Variovorax terrae: one gene and its partner. The protein of the gene in region 2 interacts with the protein of the main gene of each other region in a pairwise test. Links are inferred from orthologs where the notes say so. Each region holds a gene or a part of one and is shown on either strand. Other genes may lie near its edges. The genes, in order: MMF98_RS16185 and MMF98_RS22170.

What was found.
Region 1: the proteins of MMF98_RS22170 (region 2) and MMF98_RS16185 interact in binary tests that used the Escherichia coli proteins (3 or more experiments, as listed by UniProt). The link is inferred for Variovorax terrae from one-to-one orthologs.

The regions. Positions count from the first base shown.
Region 1 is NZ_JALGBI010000002.1:171,205-179,858, reverse strand. Bases 491-3,704 are described here. They hold MMF98_RS16185 (DUF4118 domain-containing protein), read right to left. Parts: upstream 3,388-3,704; coding sequence 691-3,387; downstream 491-690. Other genes in these bases: MMF98_RS16180 (TorF family putative porin), read right to left, coding at 3,448-3,704; kdpE (two-component system response regulator KdpE), read right to left, coding at 491-687. Also shown: more of kdpE, read right to left, coding at 1-490; more of MMF98_RS16180, read right to left, coding at 3,705-4,296; MMF98_RS16175 (hypothetical protein), read right to left, coding at 4,467-4,799; potassium-transporting ATPase subunit KdpC, read right to left, coding at 4,809-5,381; potassium-transporting ATPase subunit KdpB, read right to left, coding at 5,392-7,482; potassium-transporting ATPase subunit KdpA, read right to left, coding at 7,499-8,654. UniProt on the Escherichia coli protein: Member of the two-component regulatory system KdpD/KdpE involved in the regulation of the kdp operon. KdpD may function as a membrane-associated protein kinase that phosphorylates KdpE in response to environmental signals.
Region 2 is NZ_JALGBI010000003.1:590,217-598,552, reverse strand. The notes cover bases 2,704-5,599. They hold MMF98_RS22170 (PTS sugar transporter subunit IIA), read right to left. Parts: upstream 4,438-5,599; coding sequence 3,970-4,437; downstream 2,704-3,969. Other genes in these bases: MMF98_RS22160 (patatin-like phospholipase family protein), read left to right, coding at 5,278-5,599; hpf (ribosome hibernation-promoting factor, HPF/YfiA family), read right to left, coding at 4,579-4,908; hprK (HPr(Ser) kinase/phosphatase), read right to left, coding at 2,940-3,890; fur (ferric iron uptake transcriptional regulator), read left to right, coding at 2,704-2,743. Outside these bases: MMF98_RS22200 (ExbD/TolR family protein), read right to left, coding at 1-14; MMF98_RS22195 (MotA/TolQ/ExbB proton channel family protein), read right to left, coding at 25-663; dapB (4-hydroxy-tetrahydrodipicolinate reductase), read right to left, coding at 796-1,593; MMF98_RS22185 (outer membrane protein assembly factor BamE), read right to left, coding at 1,666-2,217; more of fur, read left to right, coding at 2,303-2,703; more of MMF98_RS22160, read left to right, coding at 5,600-6,480; magnesium/cobalt transporter CorA, read left to right, coding at 6,655-7,641; MMF98_RS22150 (5'-methylthioadenosine/adenosylhomocysteine nucleosidase), read right to left, coding at 7,801-8,336. UniProt on the Escherichia coli protein: Seems to have a role in regulating nitrogen assimilation.

The DNA of each region.
Region 1 (8,654 bases), on a different replicon or contig from region 2:
GTAGCCGACCGCGGTTTCGGTCAGCAGATGGCGCGGCTGGGCCGGGTCGGCTTCGAGCTTCTGCCGCAGGTGGCCCATGTAGATGCGCAGGTAGTGGCTCTGCTCGGCATGCGACGGCCCCCAGACCTCGCGCAGCAGCTGGCGGTGCGTCAGCACGCGGCCGGCGTTGGCCACCAGCACCGACAGCAGCCGGTACTCGATCGGCGTGAGGTGCACGTCCACGCCGGCGCGGCGCACCACGCGGGCGGGGCGGTCCACCTCCACGTCGCCGAAGCGGAACAGCGGATCGGCCTCCTCGGCCTGGGCCCCGCCGGCAGCCGCGCGCGGGCGCCGCAGGTTGGCGCGCACCCGCGCCAGCAGCTCGCCCACGCCGAACGGCTTGGTCAGGTAGTCGTCGGCGCCGGCGTCGAGCGCGGCCACCTTGTCGGCCTCGTCCACGCGCGCCGACAGCACGATGATGGGCACGGCCGACCAGCCGCGCACGTCGCGGATCACCTCCAAGCCGTCGCCGTCGGGCAGGCCGAGATCGAGCACCAGCAGGTCGGGCTTGCGCGTGCCAGCCTCGCTCAGGCCGCGGCGCGCGCTGTCGGCCTCGTGCACCTGCCAGCCCTCGGCCTCCAGCGCGGCGCGCACGAAGCGGCGGATCTGCGGCTCGTCTTCGATCACGATGGCGACGGGGCTGGACATGCTTTACTCGTTCGAATCCGGCGGCGGCCGGCGCGGCAGGGTGAGCGTGAATTCTGCACCACCGCCCTCGGCATTGGCCGCGTCGATGCGGCCGTGGTGCGCGTCCACCACCGCCTTGCAGATGGCCAGCCCCAGCCCCACGCCGGGGGTGGCCGATTCGGCCTCGCCGCGCGTGAACTTGTCGAACAGCGTCTGCTCGCGCCCCTTGAGCCCGGCCGGCAGGCCGGGGCCGTGGTCGCGCACCGCGAGCACCAGCGCGTCGGGCGTGGCGCGGGCGCGGATCTCGATCGGCGGCGCGCCGTACTTGGCGGCGTTCTCCAGCAGGTTGACCAGCACGCGCTCGATCAGCACCGCGTCGAACTCCACCAGCGGCAGATCGGCCGGCAAGTCGGTGTTCACGGCCCGCCCGCCCAGCGCGTGCTGCGCCGCGCGGATGGCGGCGCCCACCACCTCCTCGACCGACTGCCACTCGCTGCGCAGGCGCACCGAGCCACTTTGCAGCCGCGCCATGTCCAGCAGGTTGTTGACCAGCGCGCTGAGCTGGCGCGCCTCGCTGGCGATGGCCTGCGCGTTCTGCGCCTGGGCCGGCGCCAGCGGCGTGCGCTGCAGCGACTCGGCCAGCCCGATCAGCGCCGTCAGCGGCGTGCGCACGTCGTGCGAGATCGCCGCCAGCAGCGCGTTGCGCAGCCGCTCCGACTCCATCTGCACCAGGGCCTGCTGGGCGATTTCGACGTAGTGCACGCGCTCCAGCGCGATCGCGATCTGGCGCGCCAGCGTGTCGAGCTGCTGCACCTGCTCGGGGATCAGCAGCCAGCGCGGCTGCGCGGGCTTGAGCGCGAGCACGCCGCGCACCCGCATCGGCGCGCGCAGCGGCAGGTAGTGCCAGGCATGGGCCGGCAGCGTGGAGGTGGCCAACCCGGCCGGCTGCGCGTTGCGGAAGGCCCAGTCGGCCACGCCCGCGTCGAAATCGGGCGGCGCCTGCGGCGGCAGCACCAGCAGGTCGGCCGCATCGGTGCCCAGCACCAGCGCCTGGCCGCCGAAGTTGCGGCGCACGGCGGCCTCGCCGAGCTCGGCCACCTGCGAGCCCAGCAGCGCGGCCGACAGGTCGCGCGTAAGCTCGAACAGCGACTGCGCGCGCCGCTCGCGGCTGGCCGCGATGCGGGCCTGGAAGCGCAGCCCCGCGGTGAGCTGGCCGGTGAGCAGCCCCACGCCGAGCATGACGGCGAACGTCACCAGGTACTGCACGTCGCTCACGGCGAACGACATGCGCGGCGCGACGAAGAAGAAATCGAAGGCCGCGACGTTGAGGAACGCCGCCAGCGCCGCCGGGCCGCGCCCGAACCGCATGGCCACCAGCACCACGCCCAGCAGGAACAGCATCACGATGTTGGCCAGGTCGAAGAACTGGGCCAGCGGCGTGGCCAGCAGGGTGATGGCCACGCTCGAGGCGACGGCCCAGGCGTAGCGCGGCCAGTGGCCGTGCCAGGCGGCAGCGTCTTCCTCGTCGTGCACGAGGTGCACGGCGCGCGCCAGCCGCCGCGCGCTGTCGGCCTGGCCCACTTCCACGATGTCCAGCGTGGGCGCCAGCAGGGCCAGCCGGCGCGTCATGGTGCGGCCGCCGCGCCAGTTGCGCCAGCCGCCCGCGGCCTGCGGCCGCCCCACCACCAGCGTGGCGCAGTTCAGCCGCTGCGCCTGCTCGACCAGCGCCTGCGCCGCGTCGGCGCCGGTCAGCACCGCGGTGGCGGCGCCCAGCTCCTCGGCCAGCTTGAGCACCGCCAGGATGCGGTCGCGCTGCGCCGCGGCGCGCCGCTGCAGCGGCGGCGTCTCGACAAAGGCCGCGTGCCAGCGCACGTTGAGCTGCCCGGCCAGCCGCGCGGCGGTGCGCACGGTCTGCTCCGCGCCCTCGTTCGGGCCGATGCAGGCGAGGATCGCGCCTTCGGTGTTCCATACCGGCGCGATCGACTGCTCCACGCGGTAGCTGCGCACGTCGTCTTCCACATGCTCGGCGGTGCGGCGCAGCGCGATCTCGCGCAGGGCGATCAGGTTGCCCTTGCGAAAGAAGTTGCGCGCCGCGCGCTCGGCCTGGTGCGGCAGGTAGACCTTGCCGGCCTGCAGCCGGTTCATGAGTTCGTCGGGCGTGACGTCGACCAGGATGATCTCGTCGGCCTGGTCCAGCACGGTGTCGGGCACGGTCTCGTGCACCCGCACGCCGGTGATGGCGCCGACCGTGCCGTTCAGGCTTTCAAGGTGCTGCACGTTGATGGCCGACCAGACGTCGATGCCGGCCTCCAGCAGCTCCTGCACGTCCTGCCAGCGCTTGGGATGGCGCGAGCCCTCCACGTTGGAGTGCGCCAGCTCGTCCACCAGCAGCACGGCGGGCCGGCGCGCCAGCGCGGCGTCGAGGTCGAACTCGCGCAGCGTGCGGCCGCGGTAGGGCAGCTCGCGCAGCGGCAGCTGCTCCAGCCCCGCCAGCAGCTCGGCGGTCTCGCTGCGGCCGTGGGTTTCCACCACGCCCACCAGCACGTCGCGCCCGGCCTTGCGCTCGCGCTGGGCCGCGCTCAGCATGGCGTAGGTCTTGCCCACGCCGGCGCTGGCGCCGAAGTAGATGCGCAGCTTGCCGCGGCGCGCGCGCTCGTCCTCTTCCCGCAGCTGCTCGAGCAGCTGGTCGGGGTCGGGTCGCGCGTCGCTGGAACTGCCCATGGGGTGATGCCTGGCGCGGCGATGGCCGCCGCCTGTCGAGCGTAGCACTCCCGGCCCGGATCAGAAGCTGCGGGTGGCCGACAGCACGAGGCTGCTGCGGCCGGTCGGCTTCGGATGGAGCCAGGCCGAGTCGCCGGCCTGGTAGTAGCGGGCATCGGCCCGGGCGCCCACCAGCGCCAGCCCCAGCAGGAAGCCCGCCGCCTCCTTCGTCAGCGCGAGCTTGTAGTCGGTGTAGGACAGCTCGCCGTAGCGGCGCACGGCCGTGTGGCCCAGGTGCAGGCCGAGCGCGAACTGGCGGCCCAGCTCGAGGCTGTAGTTGAGGTCGAGGTAGGTGGTGCCCCGGGAGCTGCCGCGCGCGGGCAGCGGGGTCCAGTAGGCATAGCCCGCTGTGGCGCTGTTCAGGCCGAAGTAGTCCGTCACGGCATAGGACAGCCTGGCGTTGAAGGCGCCGCGCGCCAGGCCGAAGTAGATCTCGGTGTTGTCGTACTTCTGGCCGCCGGGCTGGGCCGGGGCGCTGTTCAGGTGGGCGCCGGGGTAGAGGTAGAACAGCACGCCGGCGTCGGCCGTCAGGTCCTGGGTTAGCGGGAAGCGGTAGCCGCCGTACAGGTCGACCTCCAGGCCCGCGCCGTTGTTGTAGCTGTTGGACGAGACGCTCGAGTTCCAGTTGCCAAGGTACAGGCCGCTGGCATGCGTGTAGTCGATGCCGCCCTGCACGGCCGGCTGGCGCCAGCTCTGCGAGAGGCCGCGGAAGCGGTAGTCCGACACCAGGCTCAGGTTGCCGGTCAGGCTGTGCACCGGGGCCGGCTCGCCCGGGTTCGCCGTCTGGGCCTGCGCGCTCACGGCGGCGCACAGCAGGCTGGCGGCCAGGAGCCGCCTGCATTTGAAGAAGAAACAGGCATTCGCGATCATTCGATCTCCTCGTATCGAGTTGCGTGGAAAAAAGGAAAGAGACAGGGCGAGCCGCTCAGGGCCGGCGCCGGGCGCGGCACCGGTGGGTGCGCCCATCCAGGCACACGAGGGCCCAGGCCAGCCCGAGCGGAACCAGGAAGGCGGCCAGCGCGCATAGGACGCGGACCAGGTCAGAGTCCATCGGGCAGGCCCAGGCTCGACAGGTGCTGCGACCACGGCGTGATGCGGCCGATCTCGCCGCTGGGCACGCAGTCGAGGATGCGGTGCATGACCTCACCCGACAGTGCCAGCGGCAGGCGGATCTCCAGCCGCACCCGGCGCTCGAGCGGCTGCGGCACGCAGCGCACGATGCCCGTGTCGGGGCAGCTCACCAGGGCGCGGCGCACGGGCAGCGCGTCGGGGCTGGCGACGGTCACGGCCAGCACCGCGAACGCCATGGGCAGCACCCGCAGAGGCCGGCGCGCCGGCAGGCCCGCAAACTCCAAATAAGCGGCATAGGCCATGGCAGCCCCTCAATGCAGATCGTTCAGCGCCAGGTTCAGGCGCAGCACGTTGACGCGCGGCTCGCCCAGCAGGCCCCACAGCGGCGCCTCGATGTGCTGGTCCACCAGCCGCGCCACCTGTTCGGGCTGCAGGCCCCGGGCCCGCGCCACGCGCGCCACCTGGTAGCGCGCGGCCGCGGGGCTGATGTCGGGGTCCAGGCCGCTGGCCGAGGCCGTGACCAGGTCCACCGGCACCGGCGCGGTGTTGCCGGGATCGGCGGCGCGCAGCGCCTCGACGCGGCCCTTGACGGCGTCGGCCAGCGCCGGGTTCAGCGGCCCCAGGTTGGAGCCGCCCGAGGCCGCTGCGTTGTAGGCCATCGGGCTGGTGGCCGAGGGCCGGCCCCAGAAGTGCCCGGGGTCGGCAAAGTTCTGGCCGATCAGCGCCGAGCCCACGGGCTTGCCGCCCTGCAGCACCAGGCTGCCGGCGGCCTGCTGCGGAAACAGCACGCGCGCCACGCCCGTGACCATCAGCGGATAGGCGATGCCGGTGAGCAGCGTGAGCACCAGGAAGAAGACCAGCGCGGGGCGAAGAATGTTTTTCATGATGGTTGCCTCAGACAAGATGCAGGGCCGCGAGCAGCAGGTCGATCAGCTTGATGCCGACGAACGGCACGACCAGGCCGCCCAGGCCGTAGATCAGCAGGTTGCGCCGCAGCAGCGCGGCGGCGCCGACGGCGCGGTAGCGCACGCCCTTGAGCGCCAGCGGGATCAGGAACACGATGATGATGGCGTTGAAGATCACCGCCGACAGGATGGCCGACGACGGGCTGGCCAGCCGCATCACGTTGAGCTCGGCCAGCTGCGGATAGGTGGTGACGAAGATCGCGGGCAGGATGGCGAAGTACTTGGCCACGTCGTTGGCGATCGAGAAGGTGGTGAGCGAGCCGCGCGTCATCAGCAGGGCCTTGCCGGTCTCCACCACCTCCAGCAGCTTGGTCGGGTTGGAGTCGAGATCGACCATGTTGCCCGCCTCCTTGGCGGCCTGGGTGCCGCTGTTCATGGCCACGGCCACGTCGGCCTGCGCCAGCGCCGGCGCGTCGTTGGTGCCGTCGCCGGTCATGGCCACCAGCCGGCCCTCGGCCTGGTAGCCGCGGATCAGCTTGAGCTTGGCCTCGGGCGTGGCCTCGGCCAGGAAGTCATCGACCCCGGCCTCGGCCGCGATGGCCGCGGCGGTGAGCTTGTTGTCGCCCGTGATCATCACGGTCTTGATGCCCATGCGGCGCAGCTCGCCGAAGCGCTCCTTGATGCCGGACTTGACGATGTCCTTGAGCTCCACCACGCCCAGCACCTGCGCGTCCTCGCACACCACCAGCGGCGTGCTGCCGCGCCGCGCCACTTCGTCGGCGGCGCGCACCACGTCGCCCGGCATGCTGGCGCCCAGCGCCTCCACGTGGCGGCGGATCGCATCCACCGCGCCCTTGCGGATGCGGCGGGTGCCGCTGCACCCGGCCTGCGCCAGATCGACGCCGCTCATGCGCGTCTGCGCCGAGAACGGGATGAAGGCGGCCTGGGCCGGCGCGCCTTCGGCCACGCCCAGGCGCCGCGCCAGCGCCACGATGCTGCGGCCCTCGGGCGTCTCGTCGGACAGCGAGGCCAGCAGCGCGGCGCGCGCCACCGGCAGCTCGGTCAGGCCGGCGGCCGGCACGAAGGCCGAGGCCTGGCGGTTGCCGTGGGTGATGGTGCCGGTCTTGTCCAGCAGCAGCACGTCGACGTCGCCGGCAGCCTCGACCGCGCGGCCCGAGGTGGCGATCACGTTGGCCTGCATCATGCGGCTCATGCCCGCCACGCCGATGGCCGACAGCAGCGCGCCGATGGTGGTGGGGATCAGGCATACCAGCAGCGCGATCAGCGCCGTGACGGTCACGGCCTGGCCGGCCTGCGTCACCTCCACGCTGAACACCGAGTACGGCAGCAGCGTCACCGTGACCACCAGGAACACGATGGTCAGCGCCACCAGCAGGATGGTCAGCGCGATCTCGTTGGGCGTCTTCTGGCGCCGGGCGCCCTCGACCATGCTGATCATGCGGTCGATGAAGCTCTCGCCCGGATTGACGCCGACGCGCACCACCAGCCAGTCCGACAGCACGCGCGTGCCGCCGGTCACGGCCGAGAAGTCGCCGCCCGATTCGCGGATCACGGGCGCCGACTCGCCGGTGATGGCGCTCTCGTCGACCGAGGCCACGCCTTCGATCACCTCGCCATCCAGCGGCACCATGTCGCCGGTCTCCACCAGCACCACGTCGCCGCGGCGCAGGTTCTCGGCCTGCTCCGGCAGCCAGGTGGTGCCGTGGAAGGCGCCGCTTCGGGCCTCCTTGAGTTTCTTGGCCCAGGCAGCTTTTTTGAGCCCGCGCAGCGAGGCCGCCTGCGCCTTGCTGCGGCCCTCGGCCAGCGCCTCGGCAAAGTTGGCGAACAGCACGGTGAACCACAGCCAGAGGGCCACGGCAAAGATGAAGCCGGCGCTGGCCTCGCCCCGGCCCTGCAGCGCCTGCACGCCCAGCAGCGTGGTCAGGATGCTGCCGACGTAGACCACGAACATCACCGGGTTGCGCCACTGCACGCGCGGGCTGAGCTTGGCGAAGGCCTGCGCCACGGCGGGCCGCAGCAGCACCGGGTCGAACAGCGAAAGATTTTTTGTCGTATTCATGATTTCTCCCGGGGAATCAGCGGCCGGCCCACAGCATGAAGTGCTCCACCACGGGCCCGAGCGCGAGCGCCGGCACGTAGTTCAGCAGCCCGACCAGCAGCACCGTGCCGATCAGCAGCACGACGAACAGCGGCCCGTGCGTGGGCAGGGTGCCGGCCGTGACGGCCAGCCTCTTCTTGCGCGCCAGCGCGCCGGCGATGGCCAGCACCGGCACGATCACGCCGAAGCGGCCGAACCACATCGCCAGGCCCAGCAGGGTGTTGTAGAACGGCGTGTTGGCCGACAGGCCGGCGAAGGCGCTGCCGTTGTTGTTGGCGGCCGAGGTGAAGGCGTACAGGATTTCCGAGAAGCCGTGGGCGCCCGGGTTGGCGATGCCGGCCTTGCCCGCGGCGGCCAGCACGGCCACGGCGGCTCCGGCCAGCACCAGGATCGGCGTCACGAGGATGGCGACGGAGGTCATCTTCATCTCGTAGGCCTCGATCTTCTTGCCCAGGTACTCGGGCGTGCGGCCGATCATCAGCCCCGCGATGAACACGGCAAGCAGCGCGAAGATCAGCATGCTGTAGAGCCCCGTGCCGACGCCGCCGAACACCACTTCGCCGAGCTGCATCATCACCAGCGGCACCATGCCGCCCAGCGGCGTGAACGAATCGTGCATGCCGTTGACCGCGCCGCAGGAGGCGGCCGTGGTGATGACCGCGAACAGGCTGGAGGCGGTGATGCCGAAGCGCAGCTCCTTGCCCTCCATGTTGCCGCCGGCCTGCAGCGCACTGGCCGCCTGGTCCACGCCCAGCGGCGGCAGCAGCGGGTTGCCGGCCTGCTCGGCGGGCGTGATGGCGATCACGGCGACGGCGAACATCACGGTCATCGCGGCCAGCACCGCCCAGCCCTGGCGCCGGTCGCCGACCTCGCGCCCGAAGGCAAAGCACAGCGCGGCCGGGATCAGGAAGATGGCCAGCATCTGGAAAAAGTTGCTCAGCGCCGTGGGGTTCTCGTAGGGATGCGCCGAGTTGGCGTTGAAGAAGCCGCCGCCGTTGGTGCCCAGCATCTTGATGGCCTCCTGCGACGCCACCGGGCCCATGGCCAGCGTCTGGGTGCCGGTCTTCATGGTCTCCAGCACCGGGTTGCCCTTGTCGTCCTTCAACGGCTGGCCATCGGCACCGTTCTTCGGC
Region 2 (8,336 bases):
CGACCAAAAGCCATGGCAGCCCGCTCAGTGGTTTGCCAGCAGCTCGCGCAGGTCGCGCGCGAAGCCTTCGAGGTCGGCCTCGATGCGGCCGATGAAGCGGCCGAACACGTTGTAGGCCAGCACGGCGGGAATCGCCACGGCCAGGCCGGCCGCCGTCATGATGAGGGCCTCGCCCACCGGGCCGGCCACCTTGTCGATGGTGATCTGGCCGGCGCTGGCGATGCCCGTGAGCGCGTGGTAGATGCCCCAGACCGTGCCGAGCAGGCCGACGAACGGCGCGGTCGAGCCCACCGTGGCCAGCAGCACCTGGCCGAACTGCAGCTTGTCCAGCACCTCGTGCAGCGCGTCGCGCAGCCGGCGGGTGAGCTGCTGGGCGCGGTCGCCGGCCGCGGCCAGCGTGCCCTGCGCTTCAATTTTCGTAGCAGCAATCAACGGCAGGACAAGGACTTCCCGGTCAAATGCCGCCACTTTGGGTTGGGCTTCCTCGACCGAGGGCGATTGCCAGAAGGCCGCGGTGCTGCGGGCCACGTCGCCGGTGGCGCGGCGCAGCAGCCAGGCCTTCCACAGGATCACCACCCAGCTGGCCACCGACATGGCCAGCAGCAGCACCGCCACCAGCCGGCTGACGGCGTCGCCCTGCGTGATGAGTTGCAGCACATCCATGTCAGTGGCTCCACCGCCCGCACCGCATGAAAGCAGCGCGGCCCAGGCCAGGGCCACCGCGGAGCCGGCTTTGCCGGGCCGCTGGTGGCGCCCCCTTGAGGGGGAGGCGCCGCAGGCGCTTCGGGGGTGGGTTCATCTCAGGCCCAGCACGTCGAACATGTCGAACAAGCCTCGGTCCCGGGTCGCCAGGAAGCGCACGGCGCGCAGGCCGCCCTGGGCGTAGGTGGTGCGGCTGGCCGACTTGTGGGTGATCTCGATGCGCTCGCCGATGCCGGCGAACAGCACCGTGTGGTCGCCCACGATGTCGCCGCCGCGGATGGCGGCGAAGCCGATGGTGGAGGGATCGCGCTCGCCGGTGATGCCTTCGCGCGCATAGACCGCGCAGTCCTTGAGGTCGCGGCCCAGGGCGGTGGCAATCACCTCGCCCATCTTGAGCGCGGTGCCCGAGGGCGCGTCCACCTTGTGGCGGTGGTGCGCCTCGATGATCTCGATGTCGTAGCCGGTGGACAGGGCCTTGGCCGCCATCTCCAGCAGCTTGAGCGTGACGTTCACGCCCACGCTCATGTTGGGCGCAAACATGATGGCGATGTCTTTCGCGGCGGCGGCGATCTCGTCCTTTTGCGCCGCGCTGAAGCCGGTGGTGCCGATCACTGCCTTGACGCCCAGTTCGCGGCACATCTTCAGGTGCGCCAGCGTGCCCTCGGGCCGGGTGAAGTCGATCAGCACCTGGGCGTCCTGCAGGCCGGCGCGCAGGTCCGCCGTGATGGGCACGCCGCTGGCGTGGCCCAGGAAGGCGGTGGCGTCGGAGCCGATGCCCGGGCTGGCGGGCACGTCCAGCGCCCCGGCCAGCTCACAGTCGTCGGAGGCGCGCACGGCCTCGATCAGCATGCGGCCCATGCGGCCGCTGGCGCCGGCAATGGCGACTCTCATGATGGTTCTCCTGCGATGGCCACGTATCTCAACATGCCCTCGTTCGTCGTATGGTCTGTGTGCGTGTGGCCGTCAGCGCGCCGGCGCTTCCAGCGGCGGGTAGCTGGCCGGCGCCGGCGGCAGGGGCGCGGCGGCTTCGGTCGATGCCGCGGGCGCGGGCGCCGGGAATTTCTTGAGGCTCTCTTCCGACGCCTCCAGCTCGGGCACCTTGCCCTTCTTGCGACGCGAGTCGAGCTTGCTCACGAACTCGGCCTCGCTGGGCATGTCGTCGCCCTCGAAGCGCTCGAGCACGTCGTTCTTGAAGAAGACGGTGAGGCGGCGCGACTGCGGCTCCACGCCCTGGCGCCGCAGCGTGAACACGTAGTCCCAGCGGTCGGCGTGGAACACGCTGGCCAGCAGCGGCGTGCCGAGGATGTTTTTCACATCGTTGCGGCTCATGCCGGGCGACAGCGCCGCGACCTGCTCCTTGGACACGAAGTTGCCCTGCACCACCTCGATCTTGTAGGGGGTGACGACGCTGGCGAGCTGGGTGCTGGCGTTGTTGAAGCCGCCACATGCGGCCAGGGCCGCGCAAGCCATGAAGGTCAGGCCCAGACGGGCGCTGCGGCGGTGGAAAGCAGGCATGAGCAAGGGTGTAGCGATATGATCGGGCCATTGTAGCGGCTAGGCCTGCGCGCCCCAGCGCAGGCGCCGTGGGAGAAAGGCACGCATGGCCAATATCGACGAACTCAAAAGCACCGGGCTCAAAGCCACCCTGCCGCGCCTGAAAATCCTCGAGATTTTCCAGAAGGGCGCGCAGCGCCATATGACAGCCGAGGACGTGTTCCGCGTGCTGCTGGAAGACCGCTCCGACATCGGCCTGGCGACGGTCTACCGCGTGCTCACGCAGTTCGAGCAGGCCGGCATCCTGAGCCGCAGCCACTTCGAGAGCGGCAAGGCCGTCTATGAACTCAACGAAGGCCAGCACCATGACCATCTGGTGTGCCTCGATTGCGGCCGGGTCGAGGAGTTCTACGACGCCGAGATCGAGAAGCGCCAGCATGCCGTGGCCAAGGCCAAGGGCTTTGTCATCGCCGACCACGCCCTGAGCCTGTACGCCAACTGCACCAAGGACAAGTGCCCGAACCGTCCGGCATCGGGCCGTGGCTGATTTTTTGAAGAAAATCAGTCCAATGTCCGCGTCGGGCGGTCATTTCTTGCTCTCATATTAGGAGCAACCCCAGGGCCCGCGCAGCGCGGCCCTCATCGCAGGACGCCGCGGAACCGGCTTTGCCGGGCCGCTGGTGTCGCCCCCTTAGGGGGGAGGCGAAGCGCACACCGTGCGCGCAGCCTGGGGGTGAGCCTTTCTACCCATCGCGCTCCATGGCGCGGCGGTGCCGCTCGACGAACTCCTGATAGGTGTCGATGCCGCGCAGCTGCAGGATGGTGTTGCGCACGGCGGCCTCCACCAGCACGGCGATGTTGCGGCCGGCCACCACCTGGATCACGACCTTGCGCACCGGCACCCCGAGCACGTCCTGCGTGAGCGGCTCATAGGGCAGGCGCTCGTACTCGCGCTCCAGCGTTTCGCGGCGCACCAGGTGCACGATCAGCTTCAGGCGCATCTTGCGGCGCACCGCGGTCTCGCCGAAGATCGCGCGGATGTCCAGCAGGCCGATGCCGCGCACCTCCAGCAGGTTCTGCAGCAGCTCGGGGCAGCGGCCCTCGATGGTGGTCTGGTTGATGCGGTACAGGTCCACCGCGTCGTCGGCCACCAGGCCGTTGCCGCGCGAGATCAGCTCCAGCCCCAGCTCGCTCTTGCCCAGGCCCGATTCGCCGGTGATCATCACGCCCAGGCCCAGGATGTCCATGAACACGCCGTGCATCGAGGTGCGGTCGGCGAAATGCTTGGACAGGTAGGCGCGCAGCACGTCGATCACGAAGGCCGACGATTCCTGCGTCGCGAACATCGGGATCTGGGCCCGCTCGCACATCGACAGCAGCGCATCGGGCGCGACCTGGCTGTCGGCCAGGATCAGCACCGGCGGCTCCAGCGTGACGATGCGCGAGATGCGGCGCGCGCAGTCTTCGGGCGTGGCGTTGGTGAGGTAGGCCACCTCGCGCTCGCCCAGGATCTGCACGCGGTACGGGTGGATGTAGTTGAGGTAGCCGACCAGATCGGCCCCCGAGCGCGCGGCCCGGATCACCACCTCGTCGAAGCGGCGCTCCGAGGCGCCGAGGCCGGCCACCCACTCCCACTTGAGCGCCGCGCGGAACTCCTCGAACAGGACGTCGGCGCTGACGACCGTCGGCTTCATCGCAGCTTCACCGGAACAAGAGGGATGTCATGCCAGCCCGGCGCCGTACCCGCAGTGACAGGCGGGGAAGCCACATGCTTCAGGCCGGCTGGGCCGACTGCCAAGTGGCGATCATGCCGTGCAGCTCGGTGGCGTCGGTGCTGGCCTTGATGCGCTCGCGCAGCGCGGTGTCGCTCAGCAGCTCGGCGATCTCGGACAGGATTTCCAGGTGTTTCTGCGTTGCCGCCTCGGGCACCAGCAGGAAGATCAGCAGGCCCACCGGCTGTTCGTCGGGGGCGTCGAAGCCGATCGGGCGGTCCAGCTGGAACACCGCGGCCATCGGCGCCTTCAGGCCCTTGATGCGCCCGTGCGGGATGGCCACGCCATGGCCCAGGCCGGTAGAGCCGAGCCGCTCACGCGCGAACAGGCTGTCCGTGACCAGCGCCCGGGACAGGCCGTGCAGGTTTTCGAACAGCAGCCCTGCTTCTTCAAAAGCACGTTTTTTGCTGGTGGCATCGACGCTCACAAGCACTTGAGCGGCAGGCAGGATGGACGCGAGACGATTCATGGTGTCGGGTTGCCGATTATGCACCTGCCGCGCCGGGGTGCAATAAAACACAGTCTTCCTGCGGGAAAGCGCACAAAAAAGCCGCCGGGTTGCCCGGGCGGCTTGTGTTGGCGTCTTGGCGACGGGGTGGGTGGCGCGGCCTTACATCAGGCGCTTGGGCGCTTCGTGATGGTGGTCCTGCAGGCGGTCCTTGTGGCGCACCACGAGGCGGTCGAGCTTGTCGACCAGTTCATCCACGGCGGCATAGAGGTCGGCATGCGAGCTTTCGGCGAACATGTCGTTGCCCTTGACGTGAATATTGCATTCGGCGCGTTGTCGTCGTTGCTTTTCCTTCAGTTTCTCCACGGTGAGCAGCACCTTGACATCTACGACCTGGTCAAAGTGCCGGGTAATTCGATCAAGCTTGGTCTTCACATAGGTACGCAAGGCGGGGGTGACTTCGAGGTGGTGACCGCTGATCGTCAGGTTCATGAGTAGCCTCCTGTTGCTCTCTGGGTTGAAATCGCCACCCTTGCGAGGTGGCAGCCGAACGCTGAAGGTCGAACCACTATGCGCCCTCTAAAACCGAAATGCAATCGGTTTTCCGCCAAGCCCGCGCCACGACGCTGCAACCATTTGTCAGGCCGGCCGCAAGTGGTTGAAAAGGCTCGGGTTTTCATCGCGGCCACAACGGCGGGCAGCCCCAACCCGAGCGTGCGGCAGGGTCAATCCGCGCGCCGGCACTCCACCTCGGTGCCGGCGACCTGCCCCCAAAACCCGTTGAGGCCCTAACATCGCGACACCCGCGGCATCCGGCCGCAGGCCAGGCCCGCAAGGCCGGCCCACCGCGAAGCGTCATCCATGAGCCTGAACACCATCATCAACGCGGGCCTGACCCGCCCCTCGCGCCCCACCACGGCGCTGGTCCTGATGGGCGGCGGCGCCCGCACGGCCTACCAGGTGGGCGTGCTGCAGGCCCTGGCGGCCATGCTGGGACTGCAGGGCGCGCCCGCGGCGAAGTTTCCGTTCCAGGTGCTGGTCGGCACCTCGGCGGGCGCGCTGAACGCGGCCTACCTGGCGGGCGCGGCCACCACGGGGCTGCAGGCGTTCGAGCAGCTGGCGCAGTTCTGGAGCCGGATCCGTTCGTCCGCGGTCTATGAATTCAAGGTGTCGCCGCTGGTGCGCGCCAGCAAGCTGCTGGCGGCGCTGAGCCTGTCGCGCCATGCGCGGCGGCACGGCGCCCTGCTCGACAACATGCCGCTGGTGGACACGCTGCACCACGCCGTGTCGCTGCCGGGCATCGAGGAAGCCCTGCGCACCCGCACGCTGGATGCCCTCGCCGTCACGGCCTCCAGCTACACCAGCGGCGTGCACTGGACGTTCTGCCATACCGCCCACGACGAGACCGCGCCGCCCTGGAACCGCCCGGGCCGGCGCGCCGATTTCCAGCCCATCACCATCGAACACCTGATGGCCTCCAGCGCCATCCCCTTCCTCTTCCCGGCCACGCCGCTGTGGGTGGACGGGCAGCGCGAGTTCTTCGGCGACGGCTCGATGCGCCAGATCTCGCCGCTGTCGCCGGCCATCCACCTCGGAGCCCACAAGGTGCTGGTGGTCGGCGTGGGCCAGCCGCAGCGCTCGGGCTTCGCCAGCGCCGCGCCCAGCGGCCCGGCCCGCATGCCCTCGCTCGGCAACATCGCCGGGCACGCCATGGCCAGCGTGTTCCATGACACGCTGCAGGCCGACGTGGAGCAGGCCCAGCGCATCTCGCAGACCCTGCGCCAGCTGCCACGCGAAGTGGCGGCCGTGCTGCCCTACCGCGGCGTGGAGGTGCTGGCGCTGCAGCCCTCACAGTCGCTCGACGCCATCGCGCAGGCCCACCTGCGCGAGCTGCCGGTCTCCGTGCGCAACGCGCTGAGCGGCCTCGGCGGCCTGCGCGGCGGCGCCGGGCTGTCGAGCTACCTGCTGTTCGAGCCGGGTTTCGTGCAGACGCTGGTTGCGCTGGGCGAACAGGACGCCTATGCGCGCAAGGCCCAGCTGCTGGCCTTCTTCGCGGGCTCGTGAACCGGGCGCGGTGAGATAATTGCGCTGTCATCCTTTGTTGCGAGCATTCCCTTGGAAACCTACCCCAGTCGGTAGCTTTCGAAATGGATTGGGCCTGTGCCTGATTTGTTCGAAAGCGCCCCACCCCAGCGTCACCGTTCTTTCGAGTCATCAGGCCTGTCCCCTTTCATTGCCATGCTCAACATCTTCACGCTCGCCAACGGCCGGCTCTTCCAGGAAGAGATCGAGTCGCTGGAAGAGCTCTCCAAATTCCAGCCGATCTGGGTCGACCTCGAAGCCCCCACCGTCGAGGAAAAGCGCTGGGTCAAGCAGTACTATGGCCTGTCCATCCCCGAGGACGCGATGGACGAGGACATCGAGGAGTCCGCGCGCTTCTATGAGGAAGACAACGGCGAGCTGCACATCCGCAGCGACTTCCTGATCGCCGACGACGAGGCGCCGCGCGCGGTGCGCGTGGCCTTCATCCTGAACCAGCACAACACCGGGCTCAGGAGCCGCGGCGTGCTGTTTTCGATCCACGACGAGGACGTGCCGGTGTTCCGCCTGCTGCGCATGCGCGCACGCCGCGCGCCGGGGCTGATCGAGGATGCCAAGGAAGTGCTGCTCAAGCTGTTCGACGCCGACGCCGAGTACTCGGCCGACACGCTGGAGAACATCTACGACGAGCTGGAGGAGGCCAGCAAGCTGGTGCTCTCGGGCGACGTGACCGACTCGCTGGCCGGCGAGGTGCTGGGCGCGATCGCGCGCCAGGAAGACCTGAACGGACGCATCCGCCGCAACGTGATGGACACGCGGCGCGCGGTCAGCTTCATGATGCGCAGCAAGATGCTCAACGCCGAGCAGTTCGAGGAGGCGCGCCAGATCCTGCGCGACATCGAGTCGCTGGACAACCACACCGCCTTCCTGTTCGACAAGATCAACTTCCTGATGGACGCCACGGTCGGCTTCATCAACATTAACCAGAACAAGATCATCAAGATCTTCTCGGTGGCCAGTGTCGCGCTGCTGCCGCCGACGCTGATCGCCAGCGTCTACGGCATGAACTTCAAGATGATGCCCGAACTCGACTGGGCCATGGGCTACCCCTATGCGATTGCGCTCATGGTGGCCAGCGCGCTGGTGCCCATGTGGTATTTCCGCCGGCGCGGCTGGTTGAAATAGCCCACCCCCGAAGGGCTCCGCCCTTCCCCCTCAAGGGGGCAACGCAGCGGGCCGGCAAAGCCGGTCCCGCGCGTTCCCGCCGGCGCGGCCGGTTGAAGTAGCCTTTTAGGTCAAATCAGGCCGACGTCCTTGTCGGGCGGTCATTTCTAGCTATTAAATTCATAGCATCCTGAGCAGCGCCGCGACCATGGCGGCCGAATGGCGGCTGGCCACCTCCTCGACGAACCGCGTGAAATCGCCGTGCGCCTCGTCGTCGGCGCGGTCCGAGATGGTCCGCACCGCGGCGAACGGCACGCCGTAGTCGTGGCAGACCTGGGCGATCGCCGCGCCCTCCATTTCCACCGCCAGCGCCTCGGGCAGCGCCGCCTGCAGCGCGCGGCTCTCCACCGTGGTGGCCACGAAGCGGTCGCCGCTGACCACCAGCCCCCGGTGCAGCGCGGTGCCCGGCAGGGCGGCGCGGGCCGCGGCCGCCAGCGTGGCGGTGAGCGCGCCGTCGGTGGCGAAGCGGCTGGTGCCGTAGAGCGGCACCTCGTAGCGCGGAAAGATCGGCGAGGCGTCGAGGTCGTGCTGCAGGAAGCTGTCGGCCACCACCACGTCGCCCACATGCACGCCCGGCGCCAGCCCGCCCGCCACGCCGGTGAAAACGATGCGCTCCACGCCGAAGCGCTCGATCAGCGCGGTGGCGGTGGTCGCCG